One region of the Streptomyces sp. NBC_01750 genome, then DNA from elsewhere that is predicted to be linked to it. Evidence: predicted binding sites of a transcription regulator. Region 1 holds the regulator's gene; the other holds the start of a gene.

Region 1 (10,216 bases):
GTACGACCCCGATACGGAGGTCCTGGTCACGGCGGGCGCGACGGAGGCCATCGCGGCGGCGCTGCTCGCGCTGGTGGAGCCGGGCGACGAGGTCATCGCGCTGGAGCCGTACTACGACTCGTACGCCGCGTGCATCGCGATGGCGGGCGGCACGCGGGTACCGGTGACGCTGCGCCCGCGGGACGGCGCGTACCACCTCGACCTGGACGAACTGCGGGACGCGATCACCGGCCGGACCCGGCTGATCCTGCTCAACACGCCGCACAATCCGACCGGCACGGTGCTCACGCGCGAGGAGCTGGCCGCGATCGCCGCACTCGCCGTCGAGCGTGATCTGCTCGTCGTCACCGACGAGGTGTACGAGCATCTCGCCTTCGACGGCGAGCACGTCCCGATCGCGTCCTTCCCCGGGATGCGCGAACGCACGGTGACGATCTCCTCGGCAGGCAAGACGTTCTCGTTCACCGGCTGGAAGGTCGGCTGGCTCACGGCGTCGCCCGAACTGGTCACCGCGGTCCGCTCGGCGAAGCAGTTCCTGACGTACGTGTCGGCGGGGCCGTTCCAGTACGCGGTGGCCGAGGCGCTGCGGCTGCCGGACGCGTACTTCGAGGAGCTGCGGGACGGCCTGCGGGCCAAGCGGGATCTGCTGAGCGCGGGTCTGGTGGATGCCGGCTTCGAGGTCTACCGCCCGGCGGGCACGTACTTCGTCACCACCGACATCCGGTCCCTGGGCGAGGACGACGGCTTCGCCTTCTGCAGGTCGCTGCCGGAGCGGTGCGGGGTCGTCGCCATCCCGAACGCGGTCTTCTACGACCACCGCGACCAGGGCGCTCCGTTCGTCCGATTCGCGTTCTGCAAGCGGGAGTCGGTGCTCCAGGAGGCGGTGACCCGCCTCAAGGGGCTCGCTAGCGGCTGAGCGGCCCGCTGTCACGGGTGACACGCGCATCTTCAGCCGACCGGGTAGGAACCGGCTCCGTCTGCTGCGCAGCACTCGCGCGCGCGCCCCGGGCAGCACAAGGTCGGGTTGACCGACCCCCTGTGCGCGCCCGGAGGTGCACCCTGTCCGCCGACACTCTCGACACCACAGCGGCGGCGGGTGCCAGGCCCGTCTCCCGCCGGCGCGCCGCGATGCTGAGGGCAGTCCCCGCGCTGGGTCTGTTCGCGGTGGCGCGGCTGGCCGGGCTGCTGGTGATGGCCGGCTGGGCCTGGCACATCGGGCGCTCGCCCCGGATGCTGCTGGCCCGTACCTGGGACTCCGACTGGTACATGCTGATCGCCGAGCACGGCTACGGCCGCATCCTGAGCTGGCCGGACGGCTCGGTCCAGAGCGATCTGGCGTTCTTCCCGCTCTACCCGGGGCTGCTGCGCGCGGTGACGACCGTGCTGCCCGTGACCAGCGGCACCGCCGGGCTGCTGCTCTCCTGGTCCGCGGCCGCGGCCGCGGCCCTGGGCATCTACGCGGTCGTCGAGCGGCTGCACGGACGGCGCGTCGCGACCACGGCGGTCCTGCTCTGGGGCCTGCTTCCGCACTCGATCGTGCTCTCCATGGCGTACACGGAGCCGGTGCTCACCGCCTTCGCCGCCTGGTCGCTGTACGCGCTGCTCACCCGCCGCTGGGTGTGGGCGGGCACGCTGGCGACACTCGCCGGGCTCTCCAGGCCCAACGGGATCGCGGTGGCCGCGGCGGTGCTCGCGGTGGCGGTGTACGAGGTGTCCAAGGCGTACCGGCGGGGCGGGCGCCCGGGGTGGCGGATCTGGACGGGCGCGGCCGTGGCGCCGCTCGGCTGGTGCGGCTATGTGCTCTTCGTCGGCTTCCGTACGGGCGACCCGCTGCGCGGGTACTTCGCCGTGCAGCGCGGCTGGAACTCACGCTTCGACTTCGGGATCGGAGCGCTGAAGGTGGTGCGCGACATCGTGCTGCGCCCGGCGATGTTCCCTCCCGTGCTGTCGCTGCTGGTCGTCGCGGCGGCGGTGCTGCTGTTCGTGCTCTTCGCGCTGGAGCGGCCGCCGTTGGCGGTATTCGTCTACACCCTCGTGCTGGTGCTGATCACGGTCGGAGGCTCCGGCTTCTTCGAGTCCAAGCCGCGTTTTCTGCTGCCGGCCTTTCCGCTGCTGCTGCCGGTGGCCCGCGCCATGACAAAAGCCCGGCCGAGGGCGGCGGTCGTGGTGACCGTCGCGCTGGCCGGGCTGTCGTTCGCCTACGGGACGTATCTGGTGACACTGTCCCCGCTGGCGCCGTAGCCGGTGCTGCCGGGGCCGCTCAGGCGTCGTCGGCGGGCTTCTCGTCGGCTGCCTTCTCGTCCGCCGGCTCCAGGCCGAGCTGCTCCACGAGCCACTTGTCGAACTCGATCGAGGCCCGGACCCAGCTGACCGTCGACGACACGAAGTGCTCCAGGCTGACGCCCATGCCGATCAGCATCTGTGTCTCGCCGATGAGGCGGACCGTGCTGGGGGCGTCCTCCTCCTCGTCGTGGATGTGCGTGTAGACCTTCGGCCACAGGGTGCGACGGTTCCAGTCGTCGATCGCGTCGAGGAGCTTGGGCTTGTCCTCGAGGGCGTGCGGACGGTCGTAGAAGGTCCGCACCGAGAAGACCTGCTGGTCCTCCTCGCCTCGGAACATGAAGTACGTGCGGAATTCCTCCCACGGCGCGGCGAGGTCGCCCTCGTCGTCGACGACGTACTTGAGCTCCATCTGATCGAGGAGCTGCTTGACCAGGTCCTGATCGGGAACGACGGGGCCCGCCGGTCCTGCGGCCTGCGGCTGGGGCTGGCCCCCGAAATTAGGAATCGAGGACGGATCGATGGTCACCGTGTATTTCCCTTCGTACGGTTCCCGCCATCCTCTCCCATGCCCGGCGGGGCATGGCAACCCCCGACTCGCCCGATCCGCTGCGGGCTGACATTTCCGGCCGGGCCTTTCCCCTGCCGGCGCCTTCCCGTGCCCCCGATGAGGGGATACGCGGTGGCGTGGGGTCGCGGGCCCCACGGCGGGCCGGGGCCTGTCCCCCATGGGGGACAGAGCGGGCGCGGGGAGACGCGCCCCGCACCGCGTCAGCCCCGCCCTGCCCTGCCCTGCCCGCGATCAGGCCGCTCCCACGCTGCCCACGATCAAGCCGCTCCCGCCTTGCCCACGATCAGCCCGTTCTCGAAGCGGTCCACCCGGACCGTGTCGCCGTCCGTGACCTCGCCCGCGAGGATCTCCTTCGCGAGACGGTCGCCGATCGCCGTCTGCACCAGACGGCGCAGCGGCCGTGCCCCGTACGCCGGGTCGTTGCCCTCGTCCGCCAGCCAATCGAGCGCCGCCGGGGTGACCTCCAGCGTGAGCCTGCGCTCGGCGAGGCGCTGCGCGAGGCGGTCGATCTGGAGCTTCGCGATGTGCGCGAGCTCATCGCGGGACAGCGCCGAGAAGACCACCAGATCGTCCAGCCGGTTCAGGAACTCCGGCTTGAAGGAAGCCCGGACCACCTCCAGGACCTGCTCCCGCTTCTCCTCCTCCGAGGTGAGCGGCTCGACCAGGTACTGGCTGCCGAGGTTCGACGTCAGGACCAGGATCGTGTTGCGGAAATCCACCGTGCGGCCCTGTCCGTCCGTCAGCCGGCCGTCGTCGAGGACCTGGAGCAGGATGTCGAAGACCTCGGGATGCGCCTTCTCCACCTCGTCGAGCAGCACGACGGAGTACGGACGCCGCCGCACGGCCTCGGTGAGCTGGCCGCCCTCCTCGTAGCCGACGTACCCCGGAGGCGCACCGACCAGCCGGGCCACGGAGTGCTTCTCCCCGTACTCGCTCATGTCGATGCGGACCATCGCCCGCTCGTCGTCGAACAGGAAGTCCGCGAGGGCCTTCGCCAGCTCGGTCTTGCCGACGCCGGTGGGGCCGAGGAAGAGGAACGAGCCGGTCGGCCGGTCCGGGTCGGCGATCCCGGCCCGGGTACGCCGGACCGCGTCGGAGACCGCCCGCACCGCCTCGATCTGACCGATCAGCCGCCTGCCCAGCTCCTGCTCCATGCGCAGCAGCTTCTGCGTCTCGCCCTCGAGCAGCCGACCGGCCGGGATCCCGGTCCAGGAGCCGACCACATCCGCGATGTCGTCCGGGCCGACCTCCTCCTTGACCATGGTGTCCTTGGCCGCTTCCTGCTCGGCCTCCGCCGCCTCCTCCAACTCTCGTTCCACGCCCGGGATTTCCCCGTACAGCAGCTTGGAAGCGGTGTCGAAGTCGCCGTCGCGCTGGGCCCGCTCGGCCTGACCGCGCAGCTCGTCGAGCCTCTCCTTCAGCCCACCGACACGGTTGAGACCCTCCTTCTCCTTCTCCCAGCGCGCGGTGAGGCCGCGCAGTTCCTCCTCCTTGTCGGCGAGGTCGCGGCGCAGCTTCTCCAGGCGCTGCTTGGAGCCCGGGTCGGTCTCGTTCTTGAGAGCGAGCTCTTCCATCTTCAACCGGTCGACGGAGCGCTGGAGTTCATCGATCTCGACGGGCGAGGAGTCGATCTCCATACGGAGCCGGGAGGCGGCCTCGTCGACCAGGTCGATGGCCTTGTCCGGCAGGAAACGCGAGGTGATGTACCGGTCCGAGAGCGTCGCGGCGGCGACCAGTGCCGAGTCCGCGATCTGCACCTTGTGGTGAGCCTCGTACCGGCCCTTGAGCCCGCGCAGGATCGCGATCGTGTCCTCCACGGACGGCTCGGCGACCAGCACCTGCTGGAACCGCCGCTCCAGCGCGGGGTCCTTCTCGATCCGCTCCCGGTACTCGTCGAGCGTCGTCGCGCCGACCATGCGCAGCTCGCCGCGCGCCAGCATCGGTTTGAGCATGTTGCCCGCGTCCATCGAGGAGTCGCCGCCCGCGCCGGCGCCCACGACGGTGTGCAGTTCGTCGATGAAGGTGATGATCTGGCCGTCGCTCTGCTTGATCTCGGAGAGGACGGTCTTCAGCCGCTCCTCGAACTCACCGCGGTACTTCGCGCCCGCAACCATCGCGCTGAGGTCCAGCGAGACCAGCCGCTTGTTCCTGAGCGACTCGGGCACATCGCCCTTCACGATCCGCTGGGCGAGACCTTCGACGACGGCGGTCTTGCCGACGCCGGGCTCGCCGATGAGGACGGGGTTGTTCTTCGTACGCCGCGAGAGCACCTGCACCACGCGGCGGATCTCCTGGTCCCGGCCGATGACCGGGTCGAGCTTGCCCTCACGGGCCGCGGCGGTGAAGTCCGTACCGAACTTCTCCAGCGCCTTGTACTGCCCCTCGGGGTCGGCTGTGGTCACCCTGCGCCCTCCCCTCGCCGTCTCGAACGCGGCCAGCAGCTTCTTCGCCGTGGCCCCCTGCTGGTCCAGCACCTCCCCGGTCTGGCCGCCCCTGGCGGCGATACCGATGAGGAGATGTTCGGTGGAGATGTAGTCGTCCCCGAGCTCCTTGGCCCGCTGTGCGGCGTCGGCGATGACGGCGAGCAGCTCCCTGTTGGGCTGCGGCGGCGCGACGGTGGACCCGGTCACGCTGGGCTGCGCGGCCAGCAGCCGCTCCGCCCCGGACCGCACGGCTGCCTGGTCGGCTTCGGCCGCGGCCAGCAGATCGGTGATGTTCTCGTTGTCCTGGCCCGCGAGCAGCGCGAGCAGCAGATGCGTGGGGGTCAGATCGGGGTGCCCCTCGGACACGGCCCGGGTGGTGGCGGCGTTGATCGCATCCCGGCTCTTGTTGGTCAGCTCGGCGTCCACTGCGGTCTCTCCTCCTCGCTCAAGGGCTCTTCCGTCAACACTGACTCATTCAACCTGCACAAAGTTGAGTCTACTTCACTCAAGCAGGGAGCAGGCGGTGCCGACGCGACCGGTTGCCGTCACAATTACCCTGCAGAGCATGGCCATCGACGTACGCAACCCAGGTCCCGAATACCTCGCGTTCTGGCGTGAATACCATCTGTGCACGCTCACCACACAGCGTCCGGACGGCAGCCCGCACGTCGTCCCGGTGGGCGTGACATACGACCCCGAGGCCGGGCTCGCCCGCATCATCACCAACAAGAGCAGCACGAAGGTGGCCAACATCCTGGCCGCCGACCGCCAGGGCGGGGCGCGCGTGGCCGTCTGTCAGGTCCACCGGGGGCGCTGGGCGACGCTGGAGGGGCTGGCGACCGTACGCACGGAGCCGGAGCTCATCGAGGACGCGGTACGGCGCTACGCGGAGCGCTACGAGCGCATGCCGGCACCCAACCCGGACCGGGTGCTCATCGAAATCGCCCTGGACCGGGCGATGGGACGCGGCTGACGGACTCGGCCGAAGCCGGCCGTCCCGCTTCCGCACGGGACACAGCTCCGTACGGGAAATGCACAGCGGCGCCATCGTGTTTCAGGTCCACGATGGCGCCGCTGTGTGGGGGAAGCACCTGAGCGATTTACAACGACGGGGGAACCGCTCAGGCACTGCGGGGGGTGGCGGTGGTGGTGTCGGGCTCGACCAGCTGGTGGTCCCGCTGGTCGAGATTGACGAAAATCATGCCGTACCGGATGGCACAGCGGACGGGCTGTGGAGCTCCACGGGGCCTGCGAAGGCACCGATACGCGCGGACGTCCTCGTCCTCCTCGCGCGCCACGACTATCGGCTCTCCGAAGAGGGTGACCATCAACGAGTCGCCACGGTGGGGGATTGCCGTGACGAGGTCGATGAAATGCCACCCCGATCGGTAGGCCGTAGCCATTTCACGCCGGAAGACCCGGTCGTCCGGTGGAACGGTCATGCGTCCGTGCGGGCCGGAGCGACACCCCAGGAAGGCTCACCAGGAGTACCCGCGGCATCTGCCGGCGCCACACCCCAGGAAGGCTCACCAGGAGTACGCACCGCGTCTGCCGCGACGACACCCCAGGAGGGCTCACCGGGCGTTGCTGCCACAGCGTCCGCGGGAGCGAAGCCCCACGAAGGTTCGCCAGGGGCTGCCGTCACCGCGCCGGCGGGAGAGCTACCCCAGGAGGGCTCGCCGGAAGCCACCGCACCGAGCGCGGCCGCCGCTATGGCAAGAGCACAAAGAGCACGAAGCGTCCTAGACATGGGTGATCTCCACCTCTTTTGATCATTCCTCCTCCCCCGCGCATAAGACGATGTCTCACTCCGAACGCTTGCACCAGCGACGGCAGGCATCATGTTCCTGTAATGCAGGAGCCTGAGGGGGTGCATATGTCATCGAAGGAGGGCGAAACGGGACACCCTCACGCAGACGGCGAGCTGTGCGAAGCGGGGAAGGTTCTCTACATCACCGCTCTGCGGACCGGGCGAATAGCCCGGTCAGAGGCGGAACCCACACCCTGCCTCTTCGATCTCGCCCTGCTGCATCCGGATCCCGACGACGCTCAGTGGCTCCGTCCGGTTCCACCGACCACTGCGCTGACACAGCTGATACACCCCATCGAGCGGGAGATCCAAGAGCGCCGACGGCGAACTGTCGCTCTGACCGACGCACTTGAGCCATTCATGGCGTTCAGTGCTCAGAACTCCACCGTCCCACAGGGGATCACCGTCCTCGAGGGTCTCAACCGCATCAACACAACCCTTGACCAGGTCACCGCAGAGTGTTCGGAGGAGCTCCTCACGGTGCAGCCCGGCAGCGGGCGGCAGCCGCACATCCTGGAGAAGGCTCTGCGCCGCGTGGAGCCGCTGATCGACCGCGGCGTACGGATGCGGACGCTCTACCAGCACACGGCCCGCCACCACCCGGCCACGCTCTCCTACATGGAGCAGGTCGGCCCGTCCGGCGTGGAGGTGCGCACGCTCGAGGAGATCATCGACCGGCTGATCATTGTCGACCGGAAAGTAGCGTTCATACCGGCAAGTAGCGACAGGCTCTCGGCACTTGAGCTACGGCACAAGGGAATCGTCGAGTATCTCGTCGGCGTCTTCGAGCAGTTCTGGCTGCACGGCATCCCGTGGGAGGAGCAGGTCTCCTACGGCCCCCCGCTGGACGGCATCACAGGCGTCCAGCGCTCGATCGCCAAGCTGCTGGTCGAGGGCCATGTGGACGAGGCCATCGCCCGGCGGCTCGGCATGAACGTCCGTACCTGCCGTGCCCATATCGCCAAGCTGGGCTCCGCGCTGGGCAGCGGCAGCCGGACCCAACTCGGCTATCTCATCGCGCAGTCGGGGATTCTGGAGCACGAGGGCTGAGGCCCGGGACAGCGGGGTGGCCGGCGGGACCGTTTGCATTGGGAACGCCACAGGACGCGAGAAGGGAACGTAAGAAGCTGGCGTCCCGTCACATGTTTCACACGGCTGAGGGGCCGGAGAGCGACTCGCTCTCCGGCCCCTCAGCCGCACAACTGCGGTCCTGCTCGGGACACGACTCCGGTGCTACTCGGGACGCTTGGGCCGCCAGACCACCAGCGCGCTCGCCTGCTGCACATCCTGGTACGGCACCAGATCGCGCCGGTAGGAGGCATGCACCTGCGCCTCGCGCTGCTGCATCGCCGCCGCCGCGCCGTCCACGGCCGCAGACAGCTCCACCACCCGCTGCTGGAGCGCCGCCACCTGGTTCTCCAGTTCGATGATGCGCTTGATCCCGGCCAGGTTGATGCCCTCGTTCTGCGACAACTGCTGGACGGTGCGAAGCAGTTCGATGTCGCGGGCGGAGTAGCGCCGGCCCCGGCCTGCCGTACGGTCCGGCGAGACCAGACCCAGCCGGTCGTACTGCCGCAGGGTCTGCGGATGCAGACCCGAGAGCTGCGCCGCCACCGAGATCACGTACACCGGCGACTCGTCGGTCAGTTCGTAAGCCCTGCTGACAGCTGAATACTGTCGGCGACGTCCGTCCATTGCCTCATGCTCCCTTCGCGGCCTGGAACAGCTCGGCCCGCGGGTCCTCCTCCGCGGTGGCTTCGCGGTAGGCCTCCAGCGCTTCCTTCGCCTTGTCGCTCAGCTCCTTGGGGACCGCGACCTCGACGGTGACCAGCAGGTCGCCGCGGGTGCCGTCCTTGCGGACCGCACCCTTGCCGCGGGCACGCATCGTACGACCGTTGGGCGTCCCTGCGGGCAGTTTCAGCGTGACCGGGGGACCGCCGAGGGTCGGCACCTTCACCTCGCCGCCGAGGGCCGCCTCCACGTAGCTGACGGGCACGGTGACCGTGAGGTTGTCGCCCTTGCGGCCGAAGACGGAGTGGGCACCGACATGCACGACGACGTACAGGTCGCCGGCCGGGCCGCCTCGTTCGCCCGGTGCGCCCTTGCCGCGCAGCCGGATCCGCTGGCCGTCGGAGACGCCCGCGGGGATACGGACCTGCATGGTGCGCGAGGAGCGGGCGCGCCCACTGCCCTTGCAGACGTCGCAGGGGTCCTGTGCGATCAGGCCGCGGCCCTTGCAGTCCACGCACGGGTCGGTGAGCGAGAAGGAGCCGCTGCCGCCGCGCGAGACCTGGCCGGTGCCGACACAGGTCGGGCACACCCGAGGCGTACCGTTTCTGTCGCCGGTGCCCGAACACGCCTTGCACGCCGCCGAACTGGACATCCGCAGCGGGACCGTGGCCCCGTCCACCGCCTCGGTGAAGCTGAGCGTCACCTCGGACTCGATGTCCTGGCCACGGCGCGGCTGGGTACGCGTACCCGTGCCGGCGGCGCCACGGTTGAACAGGCCGCCGAACACATCGCCGAGACCGCCACCGAAGCCTCCGGCGCCACTCTGCGTCCCGCCCTGTGCGCCTCCGAAGAGGTCGCCCAGGTCGAAGTTGAAAGTGCCGCCGGGGCCGCCGGGACCCGGCCGGAAGCCACCGTTGCCGAAGAGGGCGCGCGCCTCGTCGTACTCCTTGCGCCGCTTGGGGTCGCCGAGGATGTCGTTGGCCTCGGAGATCTCCTTGAAACGACCCTCGGCCTTGGCGTCGCCCTTGTTGGCGTCCGGGTGGAACTCGCGGGCGAGCTTCCGGTACGCCTTCTTGATCTCGGCCTCGGTGGCATCCTTCGGGACGCCGAGAACCTTGTAGTAGTCCTTCTCGACGAAGTCCTTCGTACTCATCGACGTCCCTCCTCTCGGATGATCATTGCGTCAGCCCTCTTCCGGGCCACCGCTCTCCTCGTCGGTCGCCGTCTCGTCCTTCGGGGCCGCGCCCGGCTGGGGCTCGGCCACCGCGACCCGCGCGGGGCGGATGGTCCGCTCGCCGATGCGATACCCCGGCTGCAGGACCGCGACGCACGTGGTCTCCGCGACATCCGGTGCGTACGAGTGCATCAGGGCTTCGTGGATCGTCGGGTCGAAGGGCTCAC
Region 2 (10,216 bases), 1.1 Mb from region 1:
TCCTTGGCGGCGAGATGGCCGCGGGCCGCGTCGGCCGGGCTCGCCTTGGCGTCCGCCGCCTCCCGGATGCCGTCGACGAGCGACGGGGTGGCGGTTTCCGCGCCCGGAAGAACGTCGCCGGGCGGTGCGGCGGTCGGCGGGGTTACCGCCTGGGCCGGTATCGCGGTGAGCAGCAATCCTGCCGCTCCGAGCAGTGCGGCGAGACCGGTCCCCCTGGTAATGCCCGGTCTCTGCGTGCGTGAACTGAGCCTGCGCACAGTACGTACCCCTCCCACGTGCTGGTAAGCCGTAAAGGTGGTCATGGCCATGCAACCCGTGGGACGCCAACCAAACAATGTGGTCAGCACGTTGACAAGTGGACACGCACACTTGTGTGGCCCGTGAATACGGAGTGAGAATCCGACACATGAGCGAGGGGGAATTGAACACCCTCGGCCTGGACCAGGCCGAAGAACGCACCTACGAGGCACTGCTCAAGGAACGGGCCGCCGGAGCCGAGGAGTTGGCGCGCCTGCTGGGGCTGCCACGCGAGCGTCTTGACCAGGCGCTCGGCCATCTCGTCGAACACGGCATCGCGCTGCCGGCCGACGGCGGCGGACTGCCGCATCCGGCCGCGCCGGCCGCGGCCATCCGTACGCTCATCCACCGCCGCCAGGCCGAACTCCACTTACGTTCGGCCGAGTTGGAGCGATTACGGATGAGCGCGGACCAGCTCGCCGGCCGGCTGATGTCCGGCTCACCCAGTGCGCCCGAGGGCGGAATCGAGGTGGTGACAGGCCTCAAGGAGATCGGCGAACGGGCGGAGTATCTGCTGGCGTCGGCGGAGCGCGAGGTCGCGATCCTGGACCGACCGCCGTATGTGAAGGGGCCACGCGGGGAGCCACTCGGGGACGAGGGCTCCCCCACCCCCTGCCTGGACATCGAGTCCCTCCTGAACCGCGGGGTGGAGGTGCGGACCGTCCTGGACCGGGAAGGGCTCGGCCACCCGGGCCGGATGCGCTCGCTGACCGCCCTTGTCGAGCAGGGGCTGCGGGCACGCGTCGCGAGCGCCGTTCCCACCAAACTGATCGCCGTGGACCGCCGGATCACGCTGCTTCCGCCGGCCGACGCGGCCGACCCGACGGCCTCGGCCCTGGTGATCGGCGACGCTCTGCTCGGCAACGCGCTGGTGCCGCTCTTCGAGACCGTGTGGGAGCGGGCCACCCCGCTCGGCGGCTCCGGCAGCAGCTGCGGCTCACTGCCCACGGCGCAGAAGGAACTCCTCGGACTGCTCGCCGCCGGGCTCAAGGACGAGGCGATCGCACGCCGTCTGGGCGTCCATGTCCACACAGCGCGCAGAAGGATCAGCCGCCTGCTGGAATCGCTGGGCGCGGAGACCCGCTTTCAGGCGGGAGCGCAGGCGACCTTGCGGGGCTGGCTGGACTGACGGCCGTAAACAGGCAAGATGGCCGGATGACGTGGATCGCTCGCCCGAAGAGGCTGCTGAGGTGGCCCGCAATAGCCCTGCTCGCCGCCGCTACGGCGTGCGGCGGGCCGGTCTCCGCCGCCCCCGATACGGGCGGCGGGTCCGAGCTGCCGGACCCGCCCGCGCCGCAGTCCTCGGCGACTTTGTTCGCGGGTCTGCCGTCCGCCGGGGTGCTGCTCGACAAGGACGGCGCACACTTCTGTTCCGCGAGCGTCGTGGACAGCCCCAAGGGCAACGTCATCGCCACCGCAGCGCACTGTGTCTTCGAGTACGGCAGCTACCTGGAGAACTTCAGCTTCGCACCGGACTTCACCGGCGCGGGTGCGGGCAAAGCGCCGTACGGACGGTGGAAGGTCCGCGCCATCCAGGTGGACGACCGCTGGCGTGAGAACACCGAGGACTCCGACTCCGTGGACTATGCCTTCCTGACCGTGGAGCCGGACGCCAAGGGCCGCAACGTCCAGGAGGTCGTCGGCGGCATCCCCGTCGACTGGGCCTCCCCGGCCACCCGCCGGGTCACCGTCGTCGGCTACCCCAACCCCGACCACAACCCGGACAACAAGCCGATCTCCTGCACCACGGACACCCAGCAGGACCCGGAACTGGCCGGGTCCGTACGCATGGACTGTTCGGGCTTCTGGGACGGTACGAGTGGCGGCCCCTGGCTCGCCGACTACCGGGACCCCAAGCATCCGGGCCACCTGATCGGGGTGACCAGCGGCGGCGACACGGACAGCGTCTCCACGGCGGTCCGCTTCAACGCCAATGCGCGCAAGCTGTACGAGAAGGCCGCGAAGCAGTAGCCCGCGGCAGCGGTACAGCGCACGGCAGCGGGCGGACAGCGCAGGGCCCGGCGGTGCGGCACACCGCCGGGCCCTGCCGTCAGCCCGTCAGGCCGCGGCTGCCACCGGCACCTCGGCCGGGGAGAGCGCGATCTCCAGGACCTGGCGGACATCCGTCACCGGATGCACCTCGAGCCTCTCCAGGATCTCGGCCGGGACATCGTCCAGGTCCGCCTCGTTCCGCTTGGGGATCACCACCGTCGTGATACCGGCCCGGTGCGCGGCAAGGAGCTTCTGCTTCAGACCGCCGATCGGCAGCACCCGTCCGGTCAGCGACACCTCTCCGGTCATCGCCACATCCGTACGCACCTGGCGTCCGGACAGCAGCGACGCGAGCGCCGTCGTCATCGTGATGCCCGCGCTCGGGCCGTCCTTGGGGACCGCGCCCGCCGGGAAGTGGATATGCGCGCCCCGGTCCTTCAGATCGGCCACCGGAAGCTCCAGTTCCGCGCCGTGCGAGCGCAGGAAGCTCAGTGCGATCTGCGCGGACTCCTTCATCACGTCGCCGAGCTGGCCGGTGAGGGTCAGTCCCGCCGCGCCCGTCTCCGGGTCGGCCAGCGAAGCCTCGACGAACAGGACGTCGCCCCCCGCGCCGGTGACCGCGAGGCCGGTGGCCACGCCGGGCACCGCCGTACGGCGCTCGGCCGGGTCCTGAGCGGACTCGGGCACATGGTGCGGCCGTCCGATCAGACCGCGCAGCTGCTCCGCGCCGATCGTGAACGGCAGCTCCTGCTCGCCCAGTTCGTGCTGGGACGCCACCTTCCGCAACAGCCTGGCCACCGAACGCTCGAGGTTGCGGACGCCCGCTTCCCGGGTGTATTCGCCGGCCAGCTTGCGCAGCGCCGAGTCGTCCAGGGTCACCTCGCCGGACTCCAGCCCCGCCCGCTCCAGCTGGCGCGGCAGCAGGTGGTCCCTGGCGATGACGACCTTCTCGTCCTCGGTGTAGCCGTCCAGCCTGACCAGCTCCATCCGGTCGAGCAGCGCCTCCGGGATGGCTTCCAGGACGTTCGCCGTGGCCAGGAACACCACGTCGGACAGGTCGAGTTCGACCTCCAGGTAGTGATCACGGAAGGTGTGGTTCTGCGCCGGGTCCAGGACTTCGAGCAGCGCCGCGGCCGGGTCGCCGCGGAAGTCGGAGCCGACCTTGTCGATCTCGTCGAGCAGGACGACCGGGTTCATCGAACCGGCCTCCTTGATGGCGCGGACGATACGGCCCGGCAGCGCGCCGACGTACGTACGCCGGTGGCCGCGGATCTCCGCCTCGTCCCGTACGCCGCCGAGTGCGACCCGGACGAACTTCCGGCCCATGGCGTGCGCCACGGACTCGCCGAGCGAGGTCTTGCCGACGCCGGGCGGGCCGACGAGCGCGAGCACCGCGCCCCCGCGCCGGCCGCCGACCACACCGAGCCCCCGGTCGGCACGCCGTTTGCGCACCGCCAGGTATTCGGTGATCCGCTCCTTCACGTCCTGCAGACCGGCGTGCTCGGCGTCCAGGATCGCCTTGGCGCCCTGGATGTCGTGCTCGGCAGTGTCATCGGTCCGCTCGTTCCAGGGCAGCTCAAGGACGGTGTCGAGCCAGGTGCGGATCCAGGAGCCCTCGGGGCTCTGGTCGCTGGAGCGCTCCAGCTTCTCGACCTCCTTGAGGGCGGCTTCCCGCACCTTCTCGGGGAGATCGGCGGCCTCGACGCGCGTGCGGTAGTCGTCGGACTCGTCCGCAGCGTCGGTGGCCCCGTTGAGCTCGCGCAGCTCCTTGCGTACGGCCTCGAGCTGCCGGCGCAGCAGGAATTCGCGCTGCTGCTTGTCGACACCCTCCTGGACGTCCTTGGCGATGGCCTCGGCGACGTCCTGCTCGGCGAGGTGTTCGCGCAGCTGTTCGGTGGCGAGCTCGAGTCGGGCCACCGGGTCGGCGGTCTCGAGCAGTTCGATCTTCTGAGTGGTGGTGAGGAACGGCGAGTAGCCGGAGTTGTCGGCGAGCTGCGAGACATCGTCGATCTGCTGGACCCGGTCCACGACCTGCCATGCGCCGCGCTTCTTCAGCCAGCTGGTGGCGAGCGCCTTGTACTCCTTGACGAGGTCGGCGACCGAGCCCGGCAGGGGTTCGGGCGCGCTCTCGTCGATCCGGGCGCCCTCGACCCAGAGCGCGGCGCCGGGGCCTGTGGTGCCCGCGCCGATCTTCACCCGGCCGCGGCCCCGGATGAGCGCGCCGGGGTCGCCGTCGGAGAGTCTGCCGACCTGCTCGACGGTCCCGAGCACACCGGTCCCGGCATACGAGCCGTCGACGCGCGGAACAAGAAGCACGGTCGGCTTGCTCGCACCGCTGGACCGGGCGGCAGCTTGGGCGGCCTCCACCGCGGCACGCACTTCGTTGTCGGACAGGTCGAGCGGCACCACCATTCCGGGCAGCACGACCTCGTCGTCGAGCGGCAGCACGGGCAAGGTGAGCGGTGTAGACGTCGAGGCCATGATCTCCCCTTTGGCAGTCAAGTTGAGCTTTACCGACTCAATGCACGGAGCCCCGGAGATGTTCCCTCGGGCCTGTTCGCTGTCAGCGATCAGCTCTCGCCGAGTCGTAACCGTCGCGATGTAATGGATGAACGCGAATAACACCTATTACTGATCCCGAACACCTATTACTGATCCCGACTGCTGCCCGAGGAGTACGGATGCCCTTCGAGTCCACCGCCGAGACCGTCCGGGCCTGGGTCCACGGCTGGGCCGCCTCGCGCGGCGCCGCGGATCCCGTCGCCGAACCCTGGGGGTTCAGCATCGACGTGGGCCAGGTCAAACACGCCACTCGGCATGTTCTGACCGCCGACGACGAGGCGACCGTCCGCAAGATCGCCGACACGGTCGCGGCCCCGAGCGTCTGGCTCAAGGTGTTCGCCGACCCCGCGTCCGTCCTTTCCTGGGCCGGACCGGACTGGCGGGTCGACGACCCCGGCTGGCTGATGTGGGCCGAGCTCCGCCTTACCGAGACCGCCGTGCCCGACGGTTACACCCTCAGGACCTGGTCCCGCGGCGGCGTCACCCGGGCCCTGGTGGTCGCGGCGGACGGCTCGTTCGCCGCCCGCGGCCAGATCGCGCCGACCGGCGCAACCGCCGTCGCCGACCAGGTGGAGACCTCACCCGCGCACCGGCGCAAAGGGCTCGGCAGCCTGGTGATGCGCACGCTCCACAACGCGGCGGTCGAGCAGGGCGCCGGCATCGGCGTGCTGGGCGCGACGCCCGACGGACGGGCGCTGTACGAGTCCCTGGGGTGGCGGACGCAGGCCCCGCTGGTCAGCCTCTACTTCGACCCGTCCGCCTGACGCGTACGCCCGGCCGGCTGACCCGTACGCCTGACCGGCCGGGGCGCCGGAGGCGATACTGCGGGCACGTACTGGTGCGGTACGGACGACAGGTGGACGCATGCGACTGATCACACGGGCTCGGTACGGTACCGCGGGCGTGCTGCTGGCGGCCGTCCTGACGGCGGGATGCGCGGGAGGCGACGGCTCCGGGTCGACGAGCCCCGCGGAATCAGCGGGCACCTCGCCCGCACCGTCGGCCTCGGCCGCCACCTCGACCCCAGCCCCTGCCTCTACCGCTACCTCAGCCTCTGCCTCTGCCTCTGCCTCGGCGAATCCCGCTCCGCCGCGGCCACTGGTCGGGGTGACGGTCACCGGCGGTATCGCCGGCGTGCACAACACGCTGCTGGTCCAGGACGACGGCACGTACACCACGTCCTCCAGGACCGGACCCGCCCGGACCGGCCGGATGACACCGGCCGAGCTGGCGGCGCTGCGCCGGGCCCTGGACAAGGCGGATTTCGCTCGCCTGCCCCGCGAGGCCACGGGCAGCCCGATCGCGGACGGGTTCACGTACCGGCTCACGTACGCCGGTCATACCGTCACCACGGATGACACCACACGGCTGCCGGCCCTGCGGGCGGTGTTCGCCGCGCTCCCGCAGGACTGACCGCTCACCGAGGCGGTCAGCCGCGCCCGACGATCCGGAGCGAATTGCCGTCCGGATCGCGGAGGAGGGACATCGACGGCACTCCGCCGCTCCGGCACGGCACCTCGGGGCCTGCGCCGCCCTCGATGCTCACCGGCCGTGGAGCACGGACTCTTTCCGTCGCGCCGAGGCGCGGCGCACCGCGGGCCAGCAGACGATTCCGGCCAACAGCGCCAGCGGATGACCCCAGTTGGTGAGCGGGTCCTCGAGGGCCAGCAGGTCCTGGACGAGCATCAGGGACACAAAGCCGAGCAGCGTCGCGCGAGCCACCGGGCGGAGCAGTCCGGCCAGGGCACCGATGCTCGCCATCAGACCGAAGCTGATGCCGTAGTCGAGGCGGTGCAGGGAGCTGGCGGGCAGATGTCCGGTCAGCACCGAGACGGCGACCGGTATCTCGGTGGCCAGCGTCGCGGCGACATGGCCCGCCAGGAAGACTCCGGCGGCGCGCCGGCCGCCGATGCGGCGTTCCAGCGCGGTGAGCGTGAAGAGGAAGGCGATGGCGTACGGGCCCAGCAGGCCGCCCGCGACCCACAGCGCGCTGGCGCCGAGAACGAGCAGGGGCGTGTCCGCCAGGTGGGCGACATCGGTGCTGGAGCCGCGGAGCAGCGAGGAGACGGTGGCAGGGTCTCCGTACTGCGCGAAGAGCGAGGTGGCGAGCAGGACGAGGACGTAGCAGAAGGTGAAGGGTGTCCCGGTCGGCGTGGGCAGCAGCTGGAGCGCTTGCCGCCACAGAGGCGGCGTCAGGCACGGGGCGGGCGCGGGCGGGGACGGGAGGGCGGGCGTCGCCACCCGCGTCGGCGCCGCGCGCTGGGTCGGGATGCCGCCGAGCAGCTCCTGGCCCGTGAGCGGATCGCGCGTCGTCAGCTGTTCCACGCGTCAGGCCCCTCTCGTCAAGCCCCGAACGAACCCCCACCCAACGCGATCACCTTCACCCCCGTCTATGACCTGCGCCACATGAGGCAACCTTGTCCCCACCTCGGGCGTCGTGCGCACGTCAGGTCATGCCGAGCGGGCTGTGATCCGGCTGCAGCCCCTGTGGATCCGGCCGTTGACCGGCAGTGCCCGGGCACACGGCGGAGTTCCGTGCGCCTGCGACGGCGCGCAATACCCTGGGACGGTGGGCATCGCCACGGCCTCGGCGGCCCTGGTCGGCGCCGGCTGAGCCGACTGCCGGCGTTCGCGTACGTCACGCGATCCGCCCGGGTGCGCCCGGCGTCCCCGGCGGCCGGGCCGCGGTGCGGGCCCGGCCCGTGCAACCGGGCCGGCAGCCCGCGGCGTGGGCGGCGGCGGCGGGAGCGGCGCTGTGCGCAGGGCGCGGGTCCCGCCGCGAGGCGCGGTAGGCCGCCGGGCACGAACTCACCGGCCAGGAAAGCATTTGTCCCTCTCGCCCCGTCCCGCGAACATGGCCACCGCAACGCGTCCGACCACTCCCCGCCTCCCGTGGGGAGACCAATTGTCCGGAGGTCACCGCCATGCCGCTCCATACCGACGGCCCCGTCATCCTCGACCGGCGCGAGGGGCCGCACGGAGAGGTCGCACTGCGGCAGCATGGCGAACATCACGAGATCATCGCCAACGGGTGCTTCCTGATGGACACCTCCGACGGCCGCTCCGAGCGCCTGCTCGTCGACGCGGCCCTCGACGCGCTCGCCGACCACCCCGCACCGTCCGTGCTCATCGGCGGTCTCGGCGTCGGCTTCTCGCTGGCCCGTGCCGCGGCGAACCCCCGCTGGCGCCGAATCGCCGTCGTCGAGCGCGAGCAGGCGATCATCGACTGGCACCGCACGGGACCCCTTGCCGCGATCTCCGGCGACGCCCTCGCCGATCCCCGCAGCGTGATCCTGCACACGGATCTCGTCACGTATCTGTGCACCACTACGGACCGCTACGACGCCCTCTGTCTCGACATCGACAACGGACCCGACTGGACCGTCACCGACGACAACGAAACCCTCTACTCACCGGCCGGACTCGCCGCCTGCCAGGGCCGGTTGGAGCCGGGCGGAATCCTCGCCGTCTGGTCCGCGCAACCCTCCTCCGCGTTTGAGGATGCGTTGCGGAATGCCGGATTCACCGGGGTTACAACCGAAGAGATCCGGGTTGCCCGAGGAGTACCCGACGTGGTCCATCTCGCTGTTCGCCCTGCGTAGCCGGGACGAGGTAAGAGCCCTTACGCTGCTGACCTACACACGGCATCTAATTCGGCATCCGCATCAGGATGCAGCTCGCGAGAACGCGTACAGGGGCGGGGCGATGGAGCAGACACACACCACGCACAACGGCGTCGCGGCCACACCCGGCGCCCAGCGCCGGGTGCTGGTCGTCGAGGACGACGCGACGATCGTCGACGCCATCGCCGCGCGTCTACGGGCAGAGGGCTTTCTGGTGCAGACGGCCGTGGACGGCCCTGCCGCCGTCGACGCGGCCGAGGCCTGGCAACCCGATCTGATGGTTCTCGATGTGATGCTGCCGGGCTTCGACGGCCTCGAGGTCTGCCGCCGGGTCCAGTCGACGCGTCCCGTCCCGGTGCTGATGCTCACGGCGCGCGACGACGAGACCGACATGCTGGTCGGCCTCGGTGTCGGCGCGGACGACTACATGACCAAGCCGTTCTCGATGCGGGAGCTCGCGGCGAGGGTGCATGTGCTGCTGCGCCGGGTGGAGCGCGCCGCGCTCGCCGCGGTGACACCGCGCAGCGGGATCCTCCGCCTCGGCGAGCTGGAGATCGACCACGCCCAGCGCCGGGTCCGGGTGCGCGGCGAGGACGTACATCTCACACCCACCGAGTTCGACCTGCTGGTCTGCCTGGCGAACACGCCGCGCGCGGTCCTCTCCCGCGAGCAGCTGCTCGCGGAGGTGTGGGACTGGGCCGACGCCTCGGGCACCCGGACCGTCGACAGCCACATCAAGGCCCTGCGCCGCAAGATCGGCGCGGAGCGGATCCGTACCGTCCACGGCGTCGGCTACGCACTGGAGACGCCGGCACCATGAGGCGGCGGCCATGAGACGGCTGCGGCCCTGGAACGGGCTGCGCGGCCGCCGGAGCCGGATGGGCTCCGATTCCATCTCGATCTCGATCAAGACCAAGCTCGGGACCCTCGTCGTCGTCTCGGTCTTCATCACCACCGGTCTGCTGGTGGTCGCCCTGCGCACCCAGACCGAGATCCGTTTCATCACGGTGTTCTCGGTGATAGCGACCCTTCTGATCACCCAGTTCGTGGCGCACAGCCTGACCGCGCCGCTGGATGAGATGAACACCGTCGCCAAGGGCATATCGCACGGCGACTTCACCCGCCGGGTGAGCGGTGCCGACCGCCGTGACGAGCTCGGCGACCTGGCCTCCACCATCAATCGCATGGCCGACGATCTGGAGGCCGTGGACCAGCACCGCAAGGAGCTGGTCGCGAATGTCTCTCACGAGCTGCGCACGCCGATCGCCGCGCTGCGCGCCGTGCTCGAGAACGTCGTGGACGGCGTGTCGGCCGCCGACCCGGAGACCATGCGCACCGCGCTCAAACAGATAGAGCGCCTGGGCCGCCTGGTGGAGACACTCCTCGACCTGTCCCGGCTCGACAACGGCGTCGTCACGCTGCGGGCCCGCCGCTTCGAGGTCTGGCCGTACCTCTCCGGTGTGCTGAAGGAGGCCAGTCTGGCCGCCGCCCAGCGGAGTCTCACCTCCGGGTCGGGCAACCACACGCGTACGGACGTGCATCTGCATCTGGATGTGTCACCGCCCGAGCTGACCGCGCACGCGGACGCCGAGCGGCTGCACCAGGTGGTGGCCAATCTGATCGACAACGCCGTCAAGCACTCCCCGCCGCACGGCCGCGTGACCGTACGGGCCAGGCGCGGCCCCCGGCCGGAGTCCCTCGACCTGGAAGTGCTCGACGAGGGCCCCGGCATCCCGGAGCCG

What was found. The regulator HspR, encoded in region 1, represses chaperone genes until heat shock. The targets are predictions, from matches to a motif close to TTGAGNNNNNNNNNCTCAA.
Positions count from the first base shown of each region.
Region 2: a site for HspR is predicted at 4,793-4,811, ahead of lon (endopeptidase La). Genes of this name have one in related genera too.

Region 1 is NZ_CP109137.1:4,851,798-4,862,013, reverse strand. Features, by position in the region: gene OG966_RS21965 (pyridoxal phosphate-dependent aminotransferase) at 1-916, shown strand, start outside; gene OG966_RS21960 (glycosyltransferase family 39 protein) at 1,129-2,241, shown strand; gene OG966_RS21955 (YbjN domain-containing protein) at 2,261-2,809, opposite strand; gene clpB (ATP-dependent chaperone ClpB) at 3,109-5,700, opposite strand; gene OG966_RS21945 (pyridoxamine 5'-phosphate oxidase family protein) at 5,840-6,247, shown strand; gene OG966_RS21940 ((2Fe-2S)-binding protein) at 6,396-6,716, opposite strand; gene OG966_RS21935 (helix-turn-helix transcriptional regulator) at 7,151-8,134, shown strand; gene OG966_RS21930 (heat shock protein transcriptional repressor HspR) at 8,318-8,779, opposite strand; gene dnaJ (molecular chaperone DnaJ) at 8,784-9,968, opposite strand; gene grpE (nucleotide exchange factor GrpE) at 9,999-10,216, opposite strand, start outside.
Region 2 is NZ_CP109137.1:5,993,526-6,003,741, reverse strand. Features, by position in the region: gene OG966_RS27410 (M4 family metallopeptidase) at 1-302, opposite strand, end outside; gene OG966_RS27405 (helix-turn-helix domain-containing protein) at 407-1,426, shown strand; gene OG966_RS27400 (trypsin-like serine peptidase) at 1,453-2,268, shown strand; gene lon (endopeptidase La) at 2,356-4,770, opposite strand; gene OG966_RS27390 (GNAT family N-acetyltransferase) at 4,971-5,615, shown strand; gene OG966_RS27385 (protealysin inhibitor emfourin) at 5,959-6,264, shown strand; gene OG966_RS27380 (rhomboid-like protein) at 6,394-7,176, opposite strand; gene OG966_RS27375 (spermidine synthase) at 7,776-8,453, shown strand; gene OG966_RS27370 (response regulator transcription factor) at 8,557-9,294, shown strand; gene OG966_RS27365 (HAMP domain-containing sensor histidine kinase) at 9,353-10,216, shown strand, end outside.